Regions from separate parts of the Zhihengliuella halotolerans genome, predicted to be linked through region 2. Evidence: predicted binding sites of a transcription regulator. Region 2 holds the regulator's gene; the other holds the start of a gene.
The links. The regulator LexA, encoded in region 2, represses DNA repair genes until DNA is damaged. The targets are predictions, from matches to a motif close to TCGAACANNTGTTCGA.
Positions count from the first base shown of each region.

Region 1: EV380_RS09220 (HNH endonuclease signature motif containing protein) is a predicted target of LexA. The motif match lies at 2,593-2,608, and genes of this name have one in related genera.

Region 1 is NZ_SHLA01000001.1:2,027,628-2,032,014, reverse strand. It holds gene paaE (1,2-phenylacetyl-CoA epoxidase subunit PaaE) at 1-850, shown strand, start outside; gene EV380_RS09230 (enoyl-CoA hydratase/isomerase family protein) at 952-1,734, shown strand; gene EV380_RS09225 (hypothetical protein) at 1,674-2,414, opposite strand; gene EV380_RS09220 (HNH endonuclease signature motif containing protein) at 2,619-4,325, shown strand.
Region 2 is NZ_SHLA01000001.1:1,575,093-1,579,479, reverse strand. It holds gene EV380_RS07125 (ATP-dependent DNA helicase) at 1-1,562, shown strand, start outside; gene lexA (transcriptional repressor LexA) at 1,635-2,348, opposite strand; gene EV380_RS07115 (LysM peptidoglycan-binding domain-containing protein) at 2,525-3,037, shown strand; gene EV380_RS07110 (histidinol-phosphate transaminase) at 3,116-4,231, shown strand; gene hisB (imidazoleglycerol-phosphate dehydratase HisB) at 4,328-4,387, shown strand, end outside.

The DNA.
Region 1 (4,387 bases), 450 kb from region 2:
GACCGCCGGCGAGAAGATCGACGTCATGAGCCCGACCGGCGCGTTCATCTCCAAACACCGGATGACCGGGCTGAACGATCCCGAGTCGATCGATACGGACATGGAGGACACCTTCGTCGCCGTCGCCGCCGGATCCGGCATCACCCCGGTGCTCGCGATCGCCCGCACCGTGCTCGCCGCGAACGAGAACACGCGCTTCGACCTGATCTACGCGAACCGGGCGGCGATGGACGTGATGTTCCTCGAGGAGCTCGCGGACCTGAAGGACCGCTACCCGTCGCGGTTCGCGCTGCATCACGTGCTCTCGCGGGAGCAGCGCATCTCGCCGCTGCTCTCGGGCCGCATCGACTCCGAGAAGCTCACCGCGCTGCTCGAGAACGTCATCCGCACCGATCAGGTCGACGAGTGGTTCCTGTGCGGGCCGTTCGAGCTCGTCCAACTGGTGCGCGACACGCTCGCAGGCAAGGGCGTGCCCGCGGATCGGGTGCGTTTCGAGCTGTTCACGACCGGCAAGCCGACCCGGCCGGAGGGCCACATCGGCCGCGCCGTCCAGGACGACGACGGTGAGAACTTCGAGATCGAGTTCCGTCTGGACGGTCTCTCGGGCGAGGTGAAATCGCCTGTCGCCGCGAACGAGACGATCCTCAACGCGGCCCTGCGCGTGCGCCCCGACGTGCCGTTCGCGTGCGCCGGCGGAGTCTGCGGCACGTGCCGCGCGAAGGTCACCGGCGGCGACGTCAAGATGGCCGAGAACTACGCGCTCGAAGAGGACGAGGTCGACGCCGGCTACGTGCTCACGTGCCAGACCCGCCCGACGAGCGAACGCGTCAGCGTCGACTTCGACGCCTGACGCCCGCCTCCGCGCACTGTCCGTCGTCGTCCTGCCGGCAACCACCCGAACCGCAACCCCCGCAGCCCCGTCCCGTAAACCCCGCAACCACTGGAGTCATCGTGATCGACCTGAACATCGCGGACGGCATCGCGACCGTCACGCTGAACGCACCCGAGAAGATGAACGCGCTCGACGTCGCGGCTCTCGCCGAGCTGTCCCAGGCGTACGACGACGCCGCCGCGGCTGCCGAACGCGGTGAGGTCAGGGCCCTGCTGCTCAAGGGGGAGGGGCGCGGCTTCTGCGCCGGTCGGGACATTTCCGGCGTCGTACCGGCTGATGACGATGTCATCGGCTACTTGGGGGGCACAGTGCAGCCGGTGCTGGAGAAGATGGCGGCGTTCCCGGCGCCGACGTTCGCGGCCGTGCAGGGCGCGTGCCTGGGTGTCGGGCTCGGGCTGGCGATCGCGACCGACGTCGTCTACGTCGCTGACAACGCCAAGATCGGCTCGCCGTTCGCGAATCTCGGCGCGACGCTCGACTCGGGTGGGCACTGGCTGTTTACCGAGCGACTGGGCGCCCACCGGACGCTGGATCTGATCTACACCGCGGAGCTGATGAGCGGCGAGCAGGCCGTGGCTCAGGGGCTGTTCAGCCGTTCCTTCGCCGCCGACGAGCTGTACGAGCGCACCGAGGAGATCGTCGCCCGCGTCGCCTCCGGTGCCACGGGAGCGTTCCGGGCCTCGAAGGAGCTCGTGGCGCAGATCCGCGACCAGCGGCTGGGGCTGTGGGCCTCGATGGCGAATGAGAATCAAGCCCAGGCCGACCTGTGCGACACGGCGGACTACGCCGAGGGTTTCGCGGCCTTCCAGGAGAAGCGGAAGCCGGCCTTCAAGGGCGAGTAGGGGGGCGATTCCAGCCAGGGAAAGCCCGCAGGATTGTCGGCGGAGGCACGCTCTACTGCCTCGGCAGAGTGGAGGCGACAGCGGATCGGAAGATCCTGCGGAAGCACACGTACCGACGAGTGCACCGGCACTGAGCAGCTTGATACCCACTGCGCCTCGAGGACTCGTTCCACGCCCGCCCATTCGTAGGGCTTCATACGTTCGAAGGTGCCCTTGTCGATCAGGTGCACCCAACCGGGTTGGAGTAGGTCCGTTCTCTGGTCGCTGCCGGAGAGAGACAAGAAGTAGTGGGGTGGTGTCCAGGCGCCTTCCGATTCGATGTGGACGCAGGAGTTGAGCATGCCGTTGGTCGAGGGGCCGCGCAGTGCGTAGCACATAGCCCATATCGCGTCGGAGGAGCCAAAGACTGCCCGGCGTTTACTGAATTCGTCTGGGCTTCTGTCCAGGGGCGCCCGGGGCTGCAACTCATCCAGGCCCCCACGCTGCGTGCCGTGCAAGAGAAAGCCGCCCCTCTCTGCCGCCCATTGCAGAACTTCCCAGAGCGGTTCATCGTGGCGGAGCAGGGCGCGGTCTCCCGTGCTGATGAAACGCTGCCAGCTCTCGGCGCGCGGCTGGGCTCGCCGTGGTGGCGCGGCCTCCAGCCAGGGTGGAATGCCGGGCTGGGCGCTACGAACGCTCACGTGGGGGTCTCCTCGTCGATGCCGGGACTGTCGTGGCAAAAAGAGAGTCCTGCGCTGTAGAACGGAGGATACCGCACCGTATCGGGGCCGTTCGTCGATTCTCTGACAGGTTGGACGCAGTCCGGTCTTCGATGGCGAGTAGAAGTACGTAGAAATCTTCCATCAACTATTCACACAGTCGAGCAGATCTTCTAAAATGGAGGTATGACTCAGCCGCAGGAGTTCAGGGTTCATCTCGGGGACACGGTCCTCGCGGTGAAGCCGGCTGCGTCCAGTGAGGCAGGCGCTCTCGTCGGCGCCCCGGCGCTCGAAGCGGCCCTCGAGGCACTGGGCCCGAAGGATCTGCTGCAGTTCGCCGAGCAGTTGCGTCGATTCGCCGAGGCGGCTGGTTTCCGGGCGGCAGCGGCACTGGAAGACGTGACGCGGAGCCGCATCTCTGCCGACCTCGAGGAACTCGGGCAGTCCTCCCCGGGGATGCGGACCTCTGTGGGGACCGGCCGTCTCGTCCACGATGCTCCGGAAGAGGTTGTGGCCCTGGAGATCGCGGCCGTGCGCGGCATCGCCCGGATGACGGCCGCCCGCGAGGTCGGGCGCGCTCGGACGCTCGTGGACGACCTGCCCGACGTGCTGAGCAGGATGGCCGCCGGCGGTCTGGGCCCCGCCCATGCGCGGTCCGTGGTGGACCTCGCCGACAAGATCGAGCCGGAACGCATCGCGGAGCAGGACACGGACGACCCGGCGGCATGCGAACAGCACGAGCGCCGGGTGGAGGCCAGTCGGCGCGAATGCCGCCGGCGCCGGCAGGCGTTCGGTGCCGACCTGCTCGAGCGTTCCAGCGGGAAGACTCCCGGTCAGCTCGAGCGATACGGCAAGCGACGGCTCGAGAAGGAGCTCGACGAGCCCTTCGCCCAGCGTCATCGCCGCGCGGCCGATCGCCGGTTCGTCGCCGTCGACGCCGACGAGGACGGCATGTGCTTCCTCAGCGCCTACATCCCGACCGTAGCGGCCGAGGCCATCGACCGGCGGCTGGCGGAGTTCGCGGCGGCGCAGAAGCACCGCGACGCCGTTGCCGGGGATGAAGACGAGCGCACTCTCGCCCAGGTCCGCGCCGACGCCTTCATCGACATCCTCCTCTCCGGCCCCGAGGCTGTCGGCCTGCAGAACGTCAAGCCCGAAGTGACAGTCACCGTTCCGTCGACCGTCTTCCCGGGATTGGCGGTTCTGGCCGACCAGGGCGGCTCGGCTCCGGGCCTCTTGGACGGCGAGTCGCTCGCCCCCGGGGCCGACCTGCCTGAGGCCGAGCGCTTCGGATCCTTCGGCCTCGATGAACTGGCGGCGATCCTGCCGCAGGCCAGCACGTGGACGCGGGTCGTCACGGATCCCTGGACCGGGGCGATCACCGCCTTCGACGCCGAGGCCTACCGCCCACCCCGGGCGCTGCGCCGCGCGCTCGCACTGCGCGACCGCACGTGCCGGGTCCCCGGGTGCGGACGCCGGGCCACCGCCTGCGAACCCGATCACGTGATCGAGCGCCAGGATGGCGGGAGGACGGAGCTGTCGAATCTTGTCTCGGTCTGCAAACGCTGCCACCGACTCAAGTCGTGGGGGCTCCTGACTTTCGACCTCCACCCCGACGGGACTCTCATCGCCGAGACCTGGTGGGGGACGCGGCGGAAGACTCTGCCCGATGCGCCCTGGGCGGCATGGCCCATGGACTCGCCGCCGCCCCGAAGCCGGGAAGCAGACACCGGGACGCCGACGGCGCAACTCTTCATACTCGAATCACCCATCGACCTCGGCAAGCCTGCGCCCGCCAGTCACCGGAGCAGTAAGGACGACGAGGAGTTCGCGGAGATCGTCGCTCGGCTCGAGCGAAGTCTCGTGTCGTTCATGGAGCCGTGCCCGTTCTAGCCGTCCTGGCAGCGTCGTGTCCCTGCGGCTGGGAGAGTAGGGTGCAATGCGCAGGGAGCCGA
Region 2 (4,387 bases):
GGCCAACGTCCCCCCTGGGGCGAGACGTCGTCCGCGTCCGCGAGTGGGCCGAGGAAACGCCGACGGGTGATCGCGACGACCTGCGCCCCGGCGTCAGCGACCTGGCGTGGCGCCAGGTCTCCGTCAGCGCCCGTGACTGCCTCGGCGCCCAGAAATGCCCGATGGCCGAAGAGTGCTTCAGCGAGATGGCGCGCGCCCGGGCCGCCGAATCCGACGTCGTCATCACCAACCACGCGATGCTTGCCGTCTCGGCGTTCGAGGGGCTCGCTGTCTTGCCGGACTTCGACACGGTCATCATCGACGAGGCGCACGAACTTCAGGATCGGGTGACCGGATCGGTGACGCGCGATCTTTCGGGCAGCATGGTCCTCACTGCGGCCAGCGCCGCGCGCAAGCACTGCCGCGTGAACGTCGACCAGCTCACGCAGGCCGCGAAAGCGCTCGACAAGGCGCTCACCGGGGTACCCGCCGGCCTTATGCCCAAGGGTCTGAACGAGGCGCAGGCGGTAGCGGTCGGGGAGGTCGCGGACGCGGCGCGGGTCGCGATGTCCGACTCGAAGCCCGAACCGAACGAGCCCGTTGACGGGGCGCGCCAGATGGCACGCTCGCAGCTGTCCTACCTCGTGGAGATGGGCGACCGGCTCCAGGAGTCGACCGACCAGCGCGAGGTCGTCTGGGCGTCCCGCCCGGGCAGCTTCGTGCCGGGTCAGGGCTACGTGCAACCGGACGATTCAACCCCGGCCACGCTGTACGTCGCCCCGCTCTCCGTCGCGGGCAAACTCCGCGAGGGCCTCTTCGACGGGCGGACGGTCGTGCTGACTTCGGCGACCCTCGCCATCGGCGCGGCGTTCGAGCACGTGGCCGGGGACCTCGGCCTGCTCGGCGACGGTGCACCGTCCTGGGAGGGAATCGATGTCGGCAGCCCGTTCGACTACCCGAGGCAGGGGATGCTCTACGTCGCCAAGCACCTGCCCAAGCCGGGAAGGCAGGTCTCCGCAGAGGCACTCGACGAGATCGCCGACCTGATCCACGCCTCCGGTGGTGGCGCCCTGGTGCTGTTCTCCTCGAAGCGTGCGGCCGAAGATGCGGCCGAGGCCCTGCGGCCGCGGCTGAATGAGACGATCCTCTGCCAAGGCGAGTCGGGCATGAGTGCGTTGGTCGAGCAGTTCTCGGAGGAACCGGACACCTGCCTTTTCGGAACCATGACCCTGTGGCAAGGCGTGGATGTCCCGGGTCCTTCCTGCCGGCTGGTCATCATCGACCGCATCCCCTTTCCGCGGCCCGATGATCCGCTGTCGACGGCGCGCAGCCGGGACGTGGCCCAGCGCGGGGGCAACGGTTTCATGTCCGTGGCGGCCAGCCACGCTGCCGTGCGGCTCGCGCAGGGCGCGGGACGGCTAGTGCGGTCGACCACGGACCGCGGTGTCGTCGCCATTCTGGACTCGCGACTCGCAACCGAGCGCTACGGCGGATTCTTGCGGGCATCCCTGCCGGCAATGTGGCCCACTGTCGACAAGACGACGGTCACCGGGGCGCTCAAGCGCCTCGCCGAGCACAACTGATCCGCCACGAAAAGAGGAGGGCGCCTACCCCGCGGGGTAGGCGCCCTCCTCTTTTCGTCGCCGCAGGCGACTCTAGATTGAACGCATCACCGAGACGACCTTGCCCATGACGGTGGCCGAGTCGCCGAGAATAGGCTCGTACTGCCGGTTCTGCGGCAGCAGCCAGGTGTGCCCGTCCCGCTGACGGAACGTTTTCACGGTCGCCTCGTCGTCGAGGAGCGCCGCTACGATGTCGCCGTTCTCTGCGTCGCTTTGTTGGCGGACGACGACGAAGTCGCCGTCGCAGATGGCGGCTTCGACCATGGAATCGCCGCTGACCTTGAGCATGAAGAGTTCACCCTGACCGACGAGCTGACGGGGGAGCGGCATCATGTCCTCGACGGTCTGGTCCGCAAGAATCGGGCCCCCTGCGGCAATGCGGCCGACGAGCGGGACCATCGCAGTGTCGGCGGCGCTCGTGAGTTCGGCTACTGGCCGGCCGCTCACCGTCTTCATGTCGTCTGTCGCCGAGTGCGCATTCTCATCCGACAGCGTCAGCGGCTTGAGGATTTCCATCGCCCGCGGACGGCGGGGGTCGCGCCGAATGTAACCGAGCTTCTCGAGCTGAATGAGTTGATGCGTCACGCTCGAGAGGCTCGCGAGGCCGACGGTGTCGCCGATCTCCCGCATCGACGGCGGGTAGCCGTGAGCTGCGATCGACCGCTGGATCATTTCCAGGATCTTGCGCTGGCGCAGCGTCAGACTCTTGCGCTGGCGGCGCGGTTTGGGGGACTCACTCGAGGCCATGGCCACACATCCTTGCTACCCGTTCGGACACCCCGGCTGACTCGAACCCAAAATGCGGGTGCCGGCTGGTGAAGTGACTCCTACGAACCACCTGCTTCAACCATAGACGATTTTCGACCCAGCTTCAAAGATTTATTCGAAGGTGTCTCGACAAGCATCGCTCAAGGATGCTAGACATGGACATGCAAGCTTCGAAGTCCTGTTCTAGTTCGAACTTCGATCGTGATGCGGAGCTTCGAATTCGAGGTTTCACCCGGCAGAGGATGCGGGACGGGAACCATTGTACGAGAAAGAAAGGCAAGACCTTGGCACATATCTCACTCGCGCCAGACCCCTCCTTCGCCTCTACGGCCCAGCTTTCCGCGCCCCGGACCCGTCCGGGAAAACTACGCCTGACGCAGCGCGGACGTTTCGTTCTCATCGGGCTTCCGCTGATGCTGGGCGCCGCGCTCCTCGTCCTGCTCGTAGGTCTTTTGAACTCGCCGGCCAACGCGGCCGGCAGCCTCGAAGTGGCCGCGCCCGAGGTGGAGGCGGTCACGGTGTTGAGCGGTGACAGCCTCTGGGGTCTGGCGCAGGAGTTCGCTCCGGCTCGCGATCCGCGCATCGTGATCTCGGAGATCGTGGAACTGAACGGGCTGGAGAAGCAAGTTGTCGAGGTCGGGCAAGAGGTCTTCGTCCCTGTCGGTTGACGGGCGAACGTGGTCATTTTAAGACTCCCGCCGGTCCGGCATTCTGAACTCGGGCAGCATCAGAACTAAGCTGGATCGGTGAGTGATGTTCTAGAGAGACTGTCGAAGCTCCCACTGCGAGAGAACCTGCGGGGCCTGCAACCCTACGGTGCACCCCAGCTGGATGTCCCCATACAACTGAACGTCAACGAGAACACGCATCCGCTCCCGGAAGCGGTCAGCCGGGCCATCGCGGACGAGGTCTTCGCCGCCGCGCAACGGCTGAACCGGTACCCGGACCGAGAGTTCGTCGAGCTGAGGTCCCGCCTTGCGGACTATCTCGGCCACGACGTGAACGCGGACCAGGTCTGGGCTGCGAATGGATCCAACGAAGTCCTCCAACAGATCCTGCAGGCGTTCGGCGGACCGGGCCGGAGCCTGCTGAGCTTTCCGCCCACGTACTCGATGTATCCGCTGCTCGCCAGCGGTACCGACACGACCTACATCGCCGGCGCGCGGGCCGACGACTTCCAATTGACCGCTGAGTCCGCGGCAGCCCAGGTTCGCGCACACCGGCCGAACATCGTTTTCCTGTGCTCCCCGAATAATCCGACCGGGACCGCACTGGGCCAGGATGTCGTCACCGCGGTCTACGATGCGGGTCAGGAATCGCAGGCCATCGTGGTCGTCGACGAGGCCTACGCCGAGTTCCGCCACGCGGGAACGCCGTCAGCCCTGGAACTTCTCCCGGGACGGGAGCGGCTGATCGTGAGCCGGACGATGAGCAAGGCTTTCTCCCTGGCCGGCGCCCGTTTGGGCTACCTGGCGGCTGCTGAAGAAGTGACGGCCGCCCTGCGGCTCGTCCGCCTGCCCTATCACCTGTCGGCCGTGACCCAGGCGACCGCCAACGCGGCGCTCAAGCACGTCGGCGCGCTCCTGGCCAACGTGGAGGACATCAAGATCCAGCGCGACCGGATCGTTGACGAGCTGACCAGGATGGGGCTCACTCCGGCCGCGAGTGACTCCAACTTCGTATTCTTCGGGGGGCTCGAGTCCCCGTCCACGGTCTGGTCGGGCCTTGTTGCCAAGGGAATCCTCGTCAGGGACGTCGGGATCCCCGGGCACCTGCGTGTCACAGCCGGAACCGAGGCCGAGACTGGCGCCTTCCTCCGCGAGCTCGAGGCTCTGCTCGAGCAGGACCGCGCCGGGCGCTGATCGCCCGCGCACGGACCGCGCGTTCGGCTGCCGCCGGATCGCTAAACTAGACCTGCAGCCCACCAGCTGCCGCCCCCATCGTCGAAGGACTAGAGAATGCCCGCAGAACTGCTTTCGGGTCGTCGTGCCCGTATGGAACGGAAGACCAGCGAGTCC